2 regions of the Desulfitibacter alkalitolerans DSM 16504 genome follow, and region 2 is predicted to be linked to the other one. Evidence: riboswitches for the same ligand, from Rfam matches in the RefSeq annotation. Region 2 holds a riboswitch; the other holds the start of a gene.

Region 1 (8,341 bases), on a different contig from region 2:
TAGACCTTTTGGCTGGTGGCTAACCCTTTGGAATACCCTTGATGCAGCCTTATAGACTAGATTTGAAGTGTTTCTTGGTACTTTTTCTGCTCCATCTCCCTCGACCTCTATAACTAGATCATTACCTGTCTCCACCATAGCTATATAATTGTACATATTTAAGGCCATTCCCAGGGTATCAAACCCCGGCCCCAAGTTAGCAGTAGTGGCAGGTACTCTCAGTACTACCATTATATCTCCCCCACTAACTATTTATTATATCAAGAACAGCTGATTTTTGGGCAGGTATTTTAACAGGCTCGGCAATTTGCTTGATGGCGTTTTGTGGATCCTTTAACCCATGACCAGTTAGTACACAAACTACAGTATCACCACTTTTAAATAATCCCTTGCTCTTATATTTTAAAACCCCTGCTATTGAAGCAGCTGATGCAGGCTCGGCAAAGATACCCTCTTTTGATGCCAGGAGCTTGTAAGCAGCTAGGATTTCGTCATCAGTTACACTATCTATAAGTCCTTGTGATTCGTTTATGGCATTTTTTGCTCCCTGCCAGCTTGCCGGATTTCCTATCCTGATGGCAGTTGCCACAGTTTCAGGGTTTTCAACTACTTGATTTTTCACAATTGGTGCAGCTCCTGCAGCTTGGAAACCTAACATTTTAGGACAGCTGGCATTTTTCCCCGCATCATAGTATTCCTTGAACCCTTTCCAATATGCTGTAATATTTCCGGCATTGCCTACTGGAATTGCCAAAAAGTCAGGTGCCCTTCCCAGGGCATCGGAAACTTCAAAGGCTGCAGTCTTTTGACCCTCAATTCTATATGGATTTAATGAATTAACAAGGGTTATAGGGTATTCATTTGTAATCTCTTTAACTATTTCTAGTGCTTCGTCAAAATTACCTTCTATGGCCAGAACCTGTGCTCCATAAATCAGTGCCTGGGCAAGCTTGCCAAGGGCTATGTTCCCATCAGGTATTAAAACAATACATTTTAAACCACAGCGCGCAGCATAAGCCGCAGCGGCTGCAGATGTATTTCCAGTAGAGGCACACATTATTGCCTTTGATCCTTTCTCAACTGCCTTGGCTACTGCCATAACCATGCCCCTATCTTTAAAGGAACCAGTAGGATTTAAGCCCTCATATTTGAAAAACAGGTTTAAATCCAGCTCTTTGGATAGGTTTTCACTTTTAACTAAAGGGGTATTTCCCTCTAATAGTGTAACAAATGGTGTATTGCTTGTTACAGGTAGATATGCTGCATATTCTTTAATTAAGCCCTGCCAATGCATTTACTTGTTTCCCCCTTCGACACGAATAACATTTGAAATGGTGTCTACTATAGACATACCACCAATAATTTGTAAAGCATCTCTAATACTATTCTCATTTACCTTATGGGTAATCAATACTATTTCAGCCTTGCCATTTTTACCAGTGCTCTTTTGTACAACTGAAGCTATACTGACATCATGATTGCCAAAAACGCCTGCAATGCTGGCAAGTACTCCAGGTTTGTCAGCAACCTTAAGTCTTAAATAGTATTCACTTTGTATTTCACCAATCTTAATTATAGGCTTTTCTTCAAAACATGTACAGGAAATTCTTCCGGTAACACCATATACAATGTCTCTAGCGGCGGCCACTATGTCTCCTACCACAGCACTTGCTGTGGGCATCTCACCTGCACCCCTGCCAAAAAACATGGCTTCACCAATGGCATCACCTTTTATGAAAATGGCATTGAAAACATCATTTACAGCGGCCAGGGGATGATGCTTTGGTATGAATGCCGGATGAACTCTAACTTCAACGTGACCATTAATGCTGTTGGCAATACCTAATAGTTTAATAACATAGCCTAAATCCCTGGCATATTGAATGTCTTCAGCTGTTATTTTAGTTATACCTTCTACATAAACATCTGAAAAGGTTACCCTGGTGCCAAAAGCTACAGAAGCTAGAATGGCTATCTTTCTTGCTGCATCATAGCCTTCTATATCAGCTGTTGGATCTGCTTCTGCATACCCTAAATCCTGGGCCTCCTTAAGAACCTCACTAAAATCAGAGCCCTCCTGGGTCATTTTAGTTAATATATAGTTGGTGGTCCCATTAATAATTCCCATAACCTGCTCTAATCTATTTCCTGCTAAACATTCTTTTAAAGGTCTAATAATTGGGATGCCGCCAGCTACACTTGCTTCAAAGAAAAGATCACTATTCTTGTTTTGAGCCGCTTCAAATAATTCCTTTCCATGAATGGCAATCAAATCCTTGTTAGCGGTGACAACATGCTTGTCATTATCTAAAGCTCTAATGATATAATCCTTGGCAGGCTCAATACCACCCATGACCTCCACTATAATACTAATCTCAGGATTGTCTAGTACATCCTCAGGCTTATCAGTTATAACTCCATCTGGCAATGTTATAGATCGCTGTTTTTTAGTGTTGTTCACCAGAACCTTTGCCAGCTCTACAGGTTTGCCAACCTTTTTGGTAATACTATCCTGATTATTTTTTAAAACCTTTGCCACACCAGTACCTACTGTTCCTAGACCTAATAAACCAACTTTAATTGTGTCCATGAATATTTCCCCCCTTATGCCTGTCCAACGAGTTCAACCTTTACAACTCCAGCCAGGTCACTTAGATTTTTAAGTAATTTATCTAATGAAACACTCATTTGAGCTATTTCTACGGAAATAGTTACATGCCCTACACCTTGTAAAGGTATATTCTGGTTGATGGTCAATATATTAGCATTAGCCCTGGCAATGGTATTTAATACCTGTGATAAAATACCTGCCCTGTGTTCTAAAAGCATTGACAAGCTAACTATGGTGCCTTTAAGAGGGTCTTGCAGTGGAAAAACACCATCCCTGTATTTATAAAAGGCACTCCTGCTTAATCCAACCTTATCAACTGCCTGATTAACTGTTTCAACCTTCCCCTTGCTGATTATATCCTTGGCCTGGGCTGTTTTTAAAATTGCTTCAGGGAGAATGTCTGCTCTTACAAGGAAAAACTTTTGTTCATCATTGTCTCTTTTTGACATCATATCCTCAAACCCCCTTGATGTCCATGGTTTAAAAACAATTATCCATATATGATAGACATTATAACACCCCCATTAAGGGGGTGCAAGCTGAATTTTATATAACTTTAGTTTTTGTAGATTATTTTTGACTAGCCTCTAATGCATTGTCAAGGTCATTAATTATATCCTGCACATCTTCAATTCCTATTGACAAACGTATCAGGTCATCACTTACACCACTAGCTAATCTCTGCGCTGCAGTTAGCTGTTGGTGTGTTGTGCTTGCTGGATGGATAACCAGAGACTTGGCATCTCCAATATTGGCAAGCAGGGAAAATAGCTTCAGATTGTCAATAAATTTTTTACCTTCTCCAATTCCGCCCTTTATGCCAAAGGTCATTAAAGCTCCGTAGCCCCTTGGAAGGTAGTGCTGGGCCCGCTCATGATATGGGTGGCTCTTAAGGCCGGGATAGTTTACCCAGCTTACATGGGGATGGTTTTCCAGGTGTTTTGCTGCTGTGAAAGCATTTTCACTGTGCCTTTCCATTCTAAGGTGAAGGGTTTCAATTCCCTGAAGCAGCAAGAAGGAATTAAAAGGGCTGAGACTGCATCCTATATCCCTTAAAAGCTGAACACGTGCTTTAACTATATACGCTGCTGGCCCACATACTTCAGTATAGCTCACCCCATGGTAACTTGGATCTGGTTCAACAAGTCCAGGGAACTTTTCCATATTCCATTGAAACTTGCCAGAATCTACAATAATTCCGGCAATGGATGTACCATGTCCACCAAGAAATTTGGTTGCAGAATGTACAACTATATGTGCCCCATGCTCAAAGGGACGGCATAAATATGGGGTGGCAAAGGTATTATCCACTATCAGAGGTATGTTATGTTCCTCGGCTAGTTTTGCTAGAGCTTTAATATCAGGAATATCCATTTTGGGGTTGCCAATAGATTCTATATATAGACACTTTGTTTTTGCAGTAATAGCTCCAGCCATTTCAGCAACTTCAGGCTTAACCATGGTTACATCAATGCCTAGTTTTTTCATGGTCACTGCAAATAAATTAAAGGTTCCACCATAGAGACTGGCGGATGATACAACATGGTCACCTGAGCTGCAAATATTTAGAATAGCAAGGGTAATTGCAGCCTGGCCTGAGGAAACTGCTAAAGCCCCTACCCCTCCTTCTAGAGAAGCTACCCTTTTTTCAAGAACATCAGTAGTAGGATTCATTATTCTTGTATAGATGTTTCCTGCTTCCTCCAGGGAAAAAAGTCTAGCGGCATGGTCAGTATCTTCAAATAAGTAACTGGTGGTCTGGTAAATTGGCACTGCCCTGGACAGGGTCTCTTTGTCTGGAACATGCCCCTCATGTAGTACTTTTGTGTTAAAATTAAAACTGTTGCTCATGGTTTATCGCTCCTTTTGTTGATATAAAATTAGCCTCTTCCATAAGAAGAGGCTATTGACATCCTTGACTCTATCTTATCTATCAGCCTTTTTTGGCTGCAGGATTTAGCACCTTCCCCCAGGGGGTTGCCGGGTTTCATAGGGCCAGTCCCTCCACCACTCTAAATAAGATTGTTTATTAAATTACAACAAACTATACATCTAATTCGTTAAATTGTCAATATTATTTAGAAAGTAATTTTACTAATTTTTTATGGTAGGTAGTGTTAAAATCGGTAATTCATTGAATGTCAGCCCAGTTTATGCAGGTAAAGATGGTTCATTTTTTTTGTTTCTCTTTTTTGTATATAAAAGTTGGGAAATATATATTGATACGAATACTGCAGCTCCTAATAAATCAGTAAATAAATGGGCGTAGAGTAAACCCAAGCCTGCAGATACCAACAGGGCCCTTTCGTACCAGAAAAGTTTTCTTTCTATAAATCCAGCCATTGCTGTACCTATACAGAACATTCCTAAAATTGCTGTGCATATTGCAAGAATTGTTTTAGATACAGAAGCTGCCTCTAGTACCAGAGCTGGAGAGAGTACAAACATATAAGGCACAAGGAAAGCTCCTACTGCTATTTTTACAGCGATTATACTGGTTTTAAAAGGATTGCTTTGAGCAATACCTGAACCTGCATAAGCAGCTAAAGCAACTGGAGGAGTTATGTCAGCTACTATTCCAAAGTAAAAAACAAATAGGTGAGCTGCTACTACTGGAACAGTATCAAAGGCAAGTAATGCAGGAGCAGCCATTGTAGCTGTGATAACATAATTTGCAGTAGTAGGTAAGCCCATACCAAGGATAATACTTGCTATCATTGTAAAGAACATTGTTAAAAAGAGTTTATTTTGGGCTAACTGTAATATGCCTCCTGCAATTCTGAGCCCCAGGCCTGTTAATGTAATAACGCCAACAATGATACCAGCACAGGCACAAGCAGCAATTACAGGTAATGCTTTTCTGGCAGATTCAGATAAAATTTCTAAGAAAACAATTAGTGTTAGCTTGTATTTGACTTTATCATATTTTTTTACTATGAAGGCCAGGATCATGACAATCAGGTTTATTCCCAATGCCGTATAAATACCCCACATGGCAGCCTGCATTGGAGACCTGCCCACAGATAGGATATAAATTATAGCTATAATAGGTAGCAGAAGATAACCTCTAGTTAGTAATAAACTTGAAAGACTTGCTAATTGACTCTTTGGAACACCCATAATTCCAATACGTTTTGATTCATAGTGAACAAAAATAAATTGGGCTAAAAAAAACAGCAGTGCAGGTATAATTGCTGCTTTTAATATTTGTGCATACTGCAAGCCTGTAAATTCAATCATAAGGAAGGCGGCAGAACCCATTATAGGAGGCATTATCTGTCCACCTGTTGATGAAGCAGCTTCAACTGCTGCAGCAAATTCTGGCTTATATCCTGATCTCTTCATCATTGGTATTGTAAATGCACCATTCCCAACAGTATTAGCAACTGAACTCCCTGTAATTGTCCCAGAAAAAACACTTGTCAATACCCCTACCTTTGCAGTTCCTCCAGTCATCCACCCTGTCATAGACATTGCCAGATCACTAAAAAATTCTTCTAGACCTGTCTTTTGTAGTATTACTCCAAACATCATATATAAATATATGAAGGTTGCTGATATAGCAATAGGTATGCCTAATATGCCTTCCAAGCTCAAAAAGGAGTGGGAAATAATCCTCTCTACACTAAATCCCCTATGATCCAAAAAGGGCAAATGGGGGCCGTAATGAGCATAAAACAGCATAAATGTAGCAACCATAACAATTGGTATACCAATAACCCTTCTAGCGCCCTCAATCACAAGCAGAACAGCAGTACCTGCTACTATAAAATCTGTTTGATTATACATTCCTACACGACTTATTATTTCTTGGTAAAAAAAGAAATGGTATAATCCTACCCCGAAGCCTAATAAGCTTAAAATAGCATCGGAAATTGGAATAGATTTATATTTTTTACTGAAGAACTTTGAAATGTGTATGAGCAGAATTACTATTATTGAAGCTGCCATTAGAGGTAATTTAATTTTACCATCAACAAAAAATAGTATAACAATTGCAAGTAATACTAAAGTGCTGATCCAGCTAGTTACTCCAACCTTTGGCTTATCCTTTTTATTTGCTGGATACAATAAAAAAATTAGTCCTAAAGCAAGAGCGAGATGGAATCCCCTTTGCTGGTTAGACGGTAAAGTTCCCAATATTGCAGTGTATAAATGGAATACGCTTAAGGATATGGTAGTTAAAAAAATAAACCATTTCCAGAAAAAAGGAACTTTTTTACGGTAGTTATAACCTGAATCATATTTTTCTAGTATTTCTTCTGTATCTACATTATCCTCTATTACCAGCTCTTGATTATATTCAACTGATTGAAGACTTTTCATTTTAGCTTCAATCTTCATCTTGTCATGTTCTGTTTTGTTAGTCAATCTTAAGCCACCTTCCTTTCCAAAAGCTTCCTATTAACGGCTTCACGTGGACTTCTACATAAGCACCTCCTTCAACAATATCTAATAGTCTTATAGTATCTTCATCCTTAAAAATTAGAGTGTGATCTGCAATTACCTGACCTACCCTTAAAGGAATGACATCAAAACGTCTATTCTCATAAACTATTCGATAATAGTTCTCTTCCACAATGAATTTAGTGGTTTCTGTAGCAGTTGTCTCTGGTCCTACAGGAAGATTTGCTCCAAAGGAATCATAAAGCATTTCTTTTAATGCCAATGTACTTTTATCGTACACCACAAAGATCTCGTATACAGGCTGCTTTGTGACTGAATGTATATATTTAAGTTTTATTTGGTCACCAACATTTAGATTTTTCTCATATAAAAGCTCACCTGTATTATGATTGACTATTTGCAGTACTGTCCTATCATTGAAATAATTAAATGTTAAAATAGTAACAGCTATAATAATAAGCATTTTCAGGCAAAGAGCACCAGTTAAGGTGCTCTTTTTGGCAGACAGTTTCATATTTACTCAAGAATACCCTTTTCTTTAAAATATTTAGCTGCTCCAGGATGAAAGGGAACAGGGTCAATGCCTAAAGTAGCATTATCTAAAGTAATCTGGTCTCCCCTTGCATGGGTTCTGGCAATTTGCTCTGTTTGTTCATACATAACCTTGGTCATTTGGTAAACCAGATCTTCTGGAAGGTCATTTGGAACATATAATACAGCCCATTGAGATACTGTATATGCTGTTTCATCCTGCCCTTCGTAAGTTCCACCAGGAATTTCATAGGGTGAAAAGGTAGGGTCAGCTTCTAAAAGTTTATTTAAACCATCACCTGTGATATTGACAATATTAACAGGTGTAGACGTTGTCACATCAACAATATTTCCAGCTGGGACGGCTAATACAGCAAAGGCAGCATCTAAGTGTCCGTCTTTTAGTTTCATAGCAGCATCTGTAAAGTTGTCCTGATGTTTAGTTATATCGGTTTCTGGATCAATTCCAAAGGATTCTAAAATTGTAATTGCAGAAGAAGCAGTTCCACTACCTGGAGGTCCTATGGAAACTCTCTTTCCCCTTAAATCTTCAACGTTAACTATACCAGTGCCTTTTGGTGCTACTATCTGCATTACCTCTGGATATATTACACCAAGAGCTGAGAAGTCAATAGGGTTACCGGCAAAATCTCCTATACCTAGATAAGCAGCCATTGCGGGCCCATTCATAGCCATTGCAAGCTCAGTCTCACCAGAACCTAAAAGTCTAAGATTCTCCACTGACGCTCCAGTAGCCTGGGTAGTTACTTCAAGTCCTTCTATATGCTCATT
Region 2 (8,341 bases):
AGGAAATTAACTTCTTCAGATAATCTCTCTTTCATCTTGATCCTTGCCCTTGCTGCTGTATCATGTCTTTCTATTCCCCATACATCATAGGCAGACCTATCTGATAGGCTGGCAGGGAAAAACTCACTTCTATGATGCTCAAAGGTATGCATGGATGTTAAAAACTCGCCTCCTGGACCAACTTGCTTTATCAAGTCAGCAGCCAGGGTGTCTTCATTTACAACAATTCCTTTTTTAATTCTTTTAACCATTCCACAAACCTCTTCATCTATCATAAACTTTTCATAACTCATTGCGTTGTAATATTGTAAAATACCTGCCGCGTGTAATACAAAGTTTATACCTGACAAGGCTGTACCGAGCATAACTGCTGCTGCTTCATAGCTGGCCTGATTGTCAGGAATTTTGGAATCAGTGAGAGAGCCCCCGCCTCTAACTGGTACCCCATAGTATTTTGCCAGCTGGGCACTTGCACTGATAATCATCATTGACTCAGGAGCACCTATGGACAGACTTCCATATCTCATTGCTGTAATTGATGATGCAGCTCCATAGACAACTGGGGTTCCAGGATTAATTACCTGGGTCAAGACCATGCCCGCAAGGACTTCAGCATTTTGTACAGCTATTGTGCCTGCAAGGGTAACAGGGCTTGTAGAACCTGCCATTGCCAAAGAAGCTGTTATAACCGGCTGCCCGGCTTCAGCGTATTCCACAAGGGCTGCCAGCATTCTCTCATCATATTTTAAAGGTGTTAATGAGTTAATCAGAGATATCATAACCGGTCTTTGGGCAACAAACTCTCCACCAAAGACCATCTTTGCTATTTCTATAGTGTCTTTTGCTTCCTCTTTACCAGAAGCACTTCCCATAAATGGTTTTGGTGAACATTTCAAAAGGTTATAGGTCATTTCCATATGCCTGATATTTACAGGTATATCATTAGGCTCTACCAATACTCCCCCTGTAACATCAAGATAGGGGCTGCTGCCTGCCAGCTGGGCAAACTTTTTGTAGTCCTCCAGCAAAGCCTTTCTGTTCTTACCATCATCCATAACAAAGGGCGCACCATATCCAGGTGCTAGACAGATGTTGTCCCCTCCAATTATAACATCTTTCCCTTGCCTACCATAAATGGTGAATTCCCTTGGAACAGCTGCTAGATGCCTCATTATTTGTTCCTCAGTAAAGAAAACCCTTGTGCCCTGCACCTTAAAACCAGCCTTTTGAAAGTAATCTAACGCAGGCACGTATAAAAAGTCTATACCAGTATTAGTAAGAATATCCACAGACGACTTATGAATTTGCTCCAGCTGCACCTCACTTAACATCTTTTGCATTTTTTAAGACCCCCTGGTATTTTTATTAGATTCGCAGATTATACAACCCCAATTTTTTTGAAATACTATGACTTCTTAACTTCTTCACCTAAGGCTTTAATCAAAAAATACATCATGACAATTAACCTTTTGTCCCATTTTAACACTCCTTAAAATATTTTGTTAGTTTAAATATATCTAATTTTCTTGCACTTTAAAGCAAAATACACTTTATTTTATCCGATGGTTAACCACCACTAAGACTCCACCTGAAGACAAGAATCCTGTTTATGGCATTTCTATCTTCCTTTTGAAAATAGAAACCTTTAATCATGTATATATTTTAACATAAACATGTTTATTTAGTAAGCATATATATTTATTATATTTTGATTATTTTATTAATTAGTCTGGTATTATCCAATACATTGTAAAATTTAAAACAAAATCTAAAATTAATCTGGATGTTATAAAAACCTGGATGTTATTTCAATATTATTGTATCATTAACTTATAAATGGTATAATTTATAACTAATTTATGTCTTTATATCAAGAGGGAATTATGAGAGAAATTCAAAAGCAAAGAATGATGCGCTACTTTATTGATGGAGCATCACAAATCATTGAAGAAGAAGGCATTGGTGGGGTAACAGTTAGAAAGGTAGCTGACCTGGCAGGCTATAATAGTGCTACCCTTTATAACTATTTTCAAAACTTAGATCACCTTGTTTTTTTTGCATCCATGCGGTTTCTAAAAGAATATGCCCAGAGTCTGCCTAGCTATGTCAAAGAGTCAGCCAATGCCCTTGAGAGATATTATCGCATCTGGGAAGCATTCTGTTTTCATTCTTTTAACAAACCTGAAATCTATAATGCTATCTTTTTTACAAAGCTGGATATTCCCCTGGAAGAATCTATTAAGGTTTTCTATGAACTATATCCTCAAGACCTGGGAGAACAACCCCAAGAGCTATTGCCCATGCTTTTAAAGCAGAATATATATGATAGAGCCAGAACCATTGTAGAGGCCTGCGTAAAGGAAGGCTTTATAAATGAGGAGCATATAGCAGAGGTAAATGAAGCAGTATTACTTATATATCAAGGAATGTTAACCAGGATCATTAACAAGCAGGTTGATTATTCTGTTGAAGAGGCGGTGGAAAAGACCATGGGCTATATTAGAAAAATAATCTATGCTTATCAGTTAACAGACTAATCAAATGACAATACCTTATACAACACCTTATCTATCATAATATCCTTGACAAATAATAATAAAGCGTATAATATATCATAAAACTAAATAAATTCTTATCAAGAGTGGTGGAGGGACTGGCCCTATGAAGCCCGGCAACCCCTATAAAGGAAGGTGCCAAATCCTTCAGTATTTTTATACTGAAAGATAAGATGCGGATGCTTATAAAAGAGCCTTTCTTATCGAGAAGGCTCTTTTTTAATAATAAATTAACAAGGCGGGTGTATGGATATGAAAAGGTTTTTAGCTGACAGAGCCTCTGTTTTAGGAACAGAGGCAGCATTCGAGGTTCTTGCAAAAGCAAAGGAACTTGAAAGGAGCGGAATAAAGGTTATTCACATGGAAATAGGCGAGCCTGATTTTTCTTCCCCTTTTAGAGTTATAAATAGCGCTATTACAGCGATGAATCAAGGCAATACAAAATACTGTGCAGCCGATGGTCTTATTAATGCTAAAGAAGTAATTGCTAACCATGCAAGCAGACTTAGAGAGATAGAATTTACTCATGATGAAGTTGTAATTACTCCTGGAGCAAAGCCTATCTTATTCTATTCAATGCTTGCATGTATTAACCCGGGAGATGAGGTGATTTATCCTAATCCTGGCTTTCCTATATATGAATCATTAATTCATTTTTGCGGGGGCAAACCAGTTCCTGTTCCAGTAGAGGAAATGAATGATAATTTTTCCATAGATATCAATAAGCTTGAACAGCTTATATCAGATAGAACCAAGATGTTAATACTTAACTTCCCACATAATCCAACTGGTGGAATATTAAAGAAATATGACCTGGAGGAAATTGCTCACCTTTGCATAAAAAACGACCTTTTAGTTATTTCAGACGAAGTTTACAACAAGATATACTATGATGAAAAACCCATTTCAATAGCATCCTTACCTTTCATGAAGGAAAGAACTATTATTGTTGATGGTTTTTCAAAAACCTTTTCTATGACTGGTTGGAGACTAGGTTTTGGTCTAATGCCTAAAGAACTTATCCCCCATATTACTCGATTAATAATTAATAATTACAGCTGTACTCCACCCTTCATTCAACTGGCTGGAATTGAAGCATTGCTTAATTGTAGTAGTCATACTGAAGAAATGGTCAAGGAGTTTGCAAAAAGAAGAGATATGCTTGTTAAAGGATTAAATTCCTTATCAGGATTTTACTGCCATAAACCAAAGGGTGCTTTTTATGCTTTTCCAAACGTTAATGGTACTGGAATATCTAGTTCTGTCCTGGCCTCTGAAATATTAGAAAAGGCAGGAGTAGCAACTATAGATGGAGCTTCTTTCGGAAAATACGGACAAAATCACCTTCGTCTTTCCTATGCAACATCAATGGATAACATTTGTGAAGCAATTAATAGAATTGATATGTATCTAACCAAAAACAATAAATAATCTTATTTAAAACTCAGCGAATAAAAAGCTAACTATCTTCACTGCAAAAAACACACAAGGGATATGTAAAAACAGCTATTACACATCCCTTAATTTATTAGAATGGGCCTCATCCTCTAATTAATTATTCCTTGATCTTTTTCACTAACTCGTCAGGCAGTGCAGGTATGTAAAAGCAGGCCATTTTCATGCTTTCGGCTGAATAGTTTTTACACTGATGCTGTACTCCCGCCTTGGCATAAATAACTGAACCAGGCTCTAAATCATAATGCTTGTCTTCTATGATGGCTTCTCCCCTGCCTGTTATTATCAATATCATCTCGTCTACAGGGTGGATGTGAAAATCAGTCTGTCCTGTAAGTGGATAAAGTGTTGACATTAAAAAGGTAAAGTTCTCCATTTCCTCATCCTGTTGGGGTGTATATACCAGCTGTAAATTGCGCATGTTTGGTTCTGGTACAGTTTTGCAAGCAATCTCAAATACTTTTTTAACAAAATCCATGGATAAATCCCCCTTGATATTTTTAATTATATTTTAGTTGTTAATCTGTTGAACATTAGACCTAAAGCCTGGCAACTCCTGATCTTCTTGCAGCAACAGCTACCGCCTCAGCCACTGCAGGAGCAACCCTTTTATCAAAAGCACTAGGTATTACGTAGTCTGGATTCAAATCATCTGCCGATACTAGCTCGGCTATTGCATAGGCAGCTGCTAGTTTCATTTCCTCATTTATATCACTTGCCCTAACATCTAAAGCACCTCGGAATATGCCAGGAAAAGCGAGAACGTTATTAACTTGATTGGGAAAATCAGACCTTCCTGTACATACCACCCTGGCACCTGCTTCGTAAGCTAATTCAGGCATTATTTCCGGGACAGGGTTGGACATAGCCATGACAATAGCATCCCTGGCCATTTGTGAAATCATTTCTTTTGTAGCAATGTCTGGGCCTGATACTCCAATGAAAACATCTGCATCAACCAGCGAACCAGCTAAGTCACCAGCAAATTTTTCCTTGTTTGTAACCCTTGCCATTTCTTCCTTTATCCAGTTTAAACCCTCTCTGCCCTCATAGATTGCACCTTTTCTATCACACATAATTACATTGGAAACTCCTAGGCCCAGCAGCAGTTTAATAATTGCCACACCTGCTGCCCCAGCCCCAGCAATAACTACTTTAATATCTTCTAGCTTTTTATTAACAATTTTCAGTGCATTAATTAGAGCAGCCATGGTTACTACAGCGGTGCCATGCTGATCATCATGAAATACTGGAATATCAAGCTCCTGCTTTAACCTTTGTTCAATGGTAAAACAGGCTGGCGCTGCTATGTCTTCCAGGTTAACTCCACCAAAGCTGGGAGCAATTAATTTTATTGTTTCTATAATTTTTTCCTCATCCTTTGTATCAAGACAAATTGGAAAGGCATCAACATCAGCAAAGGCCTTGAAAAGAATAGCTTTTCCTTCCATTACCGGCATGGCAGCAAGGGGACCAATGTCACCTAGTCCCAATACTGCAGTTCCATCACTTACTACTGCAACCATATTCCCCTTGGCTGTATACTTGTAGCTCAATTCAGGATTAGCTGCAATTTCTTTACAGGGTTCTGCTACCCCCGGTGTATATGCCAAACTCAAGTCTTTTTGTGTACTGACTGGAACTTTAGGTACAATACTTAGTTTCCCCCTGGCAGTTTCATGAAACTTTAAGGCCTCGTCCCTAACTGACATTTTTTATTAACCTCCGCGTGGTATCTCGTGGTCAGGGCTGTAAAGCCCTGTAACCACGGTGTTTTTTACATCAGCTACATGTAGTTGATGTGCCGCATTTATTCCACGGTCCTCTTGACAATGAGCCTCCACCGGCATGTCTGCAGGCATCACCGGCATCCCCCATGCCAGAGCATGGTTGATGCCTGGCGGATCAGCCTAACATGCCGGTACTCATTGTCAAGAGGCTTTCGCGGCATAAACGCTACTGATTTACATGGGCTACTTGGACTACTATGACTACACACCACGAGATTACATAGTAGTCCATGTGAAAATCATCTACATCGACTACTTTAACTACTATGTTTTATAATCACGAGATACCTTAAAAAATATTTACTACATGTACAATTTAATTGTATTAAAAGATTTGAGGGTTAACAATATATTTTGGCCTTTTCCCATTAATATGATCCAGAACGCCCTGGGCAGCATGAACAGCCATGGCTATTAGAGCATCTTCAGTTAAGGCAGCATTATGTGGAGAAACCAGGATGTTATCCAGGGTGAACAAAGGATTGTCCTTTGCTGGAGGCTCTTCTTCGAATACATCCAAAGCCGCGCCTCTTATCTGGCCAGTTTTTAAGGCTTGATACAAAGCTTGTTCATCTACAATTGAGCCTCTAGATACATTAATTAAATAAGCGGAACTTTTCATCATATTAAACTGCTTCTCGCCTATCATTTTACTGGTAGCATCTGTTAAAGGAGTATGAATTGTTATAATATCTGAATTGGCAAGGAGTTCATCTAAAGTTTCCACCAGGGCAATCTCATGCTTTCTTGCTGTATCAGGATTTACATAGGGATCATACCCAATGAATTCCACCCCAAGACCCCTTAGCTTTTCTACCAGCAGCAATCCTATTTTACCCATACCAACCAGACCAACTGTTTTGCCTTTAATCTCTGTCCCTATAATCTTATTTCTTAGATAAAAATTTCCTTTTCTGGTCTCATTGTCTAATTGAACAAAGTTTTTTGTAACTGCCAGAATCATTCCCAGGGCATGCTCTGCAACTGAATGGATATTTGCTTCCGGTGCATTGACAACCATGATCCCAAGTTCGTTTGCTGCTATTAGATCTATATTGTCAACACCAATGCCGTGTTTTGCAATGACTTTTAGCTTTGGCAGGCTCTTGATTATCTCACCTGTTATTTTAGCACTTCTAATTATAATTCCCTGGCAGTCAGCAGCTTCCCTGATGATAGTTTCTGAATCTGTACTTGAGCCAATTATTACATCTACTTCTTTTTTTAAAAGATTAATTCCATCTTGGTGGATTGGCTCTGTTAAAAACACTTTCTTCATAGGCTCATCTCCCGCTAAAAATAAGTTAATTATTGCGTCATCCCTTTGTCTGTTGAATAATCTGTTTGGCTGCGCCGGCTATCATTCCCTGGTCTGTGCTTATTAACAAATACTGGACACCTTTTTCAATAAATTCTTTCGCCTGGGCAGCAGCGGAAACAATACCAACTGCCTTGCCTGCAGCCAGCACCTTTTGAATTATCATGTCTATACTTTCTAACACCTTTGGATGATTGACCTCTCCTATAACACCCAGGGATTGGGAAAGATCCATGGGCCCAATAAAGATAATATCCAGATTTTCAAGCTTTAGTATTTCATCTAGGTTTTCCATACAGGTTACCGTTTCACAGTGTGCTGCCACAAGGGTATTGGCATTAGATTCTTCTACAAATTTTTTTATAGGGTTCATTCCATAGCTTGCTGCTCTAGTAGTTGGAGAAAATCCACGTTTGCCTATTGGGTCAAATTTCACACTATCAATAAGGTATTGGGCTTCTTCTCTTGTATTAACATTTGGAACCTGTACTCCTAGAGCCCCAGCATCTAAAACCTGCAAAATCTCTACCTGATTATTTTCTCTAACCCTTACAATGGGCACTATATTAACTGAATCTGCAGCCCTTATCATATTTACCATGCTTTCTCTGTTCATGGCTATATGCTCATTATCCAAAACAAAAAAATCAAATCCAGCCAATCCTAAAATTTCCACAGAAGACGGATCATTCATTTTGACAAAGGTACCTATTACTGGTTCGTCATTTTTTATTTTCTTTTTAACACTATTCTCTCGCATCATATTATAATCACCCCAGTGTAAATTACATAATTTCCTAAAATTTTCTAAAGAGGAGGTTGGAGCATGTTAATATATAACCTAACATGCCCCATATATATTGGAGGAGGTTATTTGTCATATTTAAAATGTAAACAAGTTTTCAACATCTGCCAACCAGGCAAACCTTGCATCATACACCAGCTTATAGGTTTTGCATTCTCCAGCCAGGCCCCACAACAGGTAATATGTGCAGCCTGGAACAGTCCATGATGTATGGTAACCCTTTGGAATTGCTATGGCAATATCATCACCATCAACGGTATGATATTCATCCCATTTTTCTTCTAGGCTATAAGTATGCTGTATAGCATAACCACCATGGGGAGCCTTTATTTTAAAGGAAAAAATCTCGTCAAGGGGATATTCATTTTCACAGGTGTTTTCATGCTTGTGTGCCGGGAAGCCAATCCATCCCCCTGGC

What was found. A riboswitch is a leader RNA that binds a small molecule or an ion and turns the genes downstream of it on or off. The one in region 2 is predicted to bind S-adenosylmethionine.
Region 1: it holds a riboswitch for S-adenosylmethionine, as region 2 does, so the genes downstream of both, K364_RS0120470 (O-acetylhomoserine aminocarboxypropyltransferase/cysteine synthase family protein) here and K364_RS0102620 (pyridoxal phosphate-dependent aminotransferase) in region 2, are expected to answer to the same signal.

Annotation. Positions count from the first base shown of each region.
Region 1 covers NZ_KK211105.1:164,519-172,859, reverse strand. The annotation lists gene thrB (homoserine kinase) at 1-231, opposite strand, end outside; gene thrC (threonine synthase) at 245-1,294, opposite strand; gene K364_RS0120480 (homoserine dehydrogenase) at 1,295-2,590, opposite strand; gene K364_RS0120475 (ACT domain-containing protein) at 2,605-3,060, opposite strand; gene K364_RS0120470 (O-acetylhomoserine aminocarboxypropyltransferase/cysteine synthase family protein) at 3,182-4,462, opposite strand; SAM riboswitch class I at 4,535-4,634, opposite strand; gene K364_RS0120460 (TRAP transporter permease) at 4,763-6,982, opposite strand; gene K364_RS25880 (DUF1850 domain-containing protein) at 6,975-7,532, opposite strand; gene K364_RS0120450 (TAXI family TRAP transporter solute-binding subunit) at 7,535-8,341, opposite strand, start outside.
Region 2 covers NZ_JHVU01000024.1:62,169-70,509, forward strand. The annotation lists gene K364_RS0102610 (trimethylamine methyltransferase family protein) at 1-1,340, opposite strand, end outside; gene K364_RS0102615 (TetR/AcrR family transcriptional regulator) at 1,884-2,537, shown strand; SAM riboswitch class I at 2,630-2,730, shown strand; gene K364_RS0102620 (pyridoxal phosphate-dependent aminotransferase) at 2,808-3,986, shown strand; gene K364_RS22600 (cupin domain-containing protein) at 4,111-4,488, opposite strand; gene K364_RS0102630 (NAD(P)-dependent malic enzyme) at 4,550-5,722, opposite strand; gene K364_RS26540 (hypothetical protein) at 5,729-5,875, opposite strand; gene K364_RS0102640 (hydroxyacid dehydrogenase) at 6,126-7,079, opposite strand; gene K364_RS0102645 (HpcH/HpaI aldolase family protein) at 7,117-7,881, opposite strand; gene K364_RS0102650 (5-deoxy-glucuronate isomerase) at 8,002-8,341, opposite strand, start outside.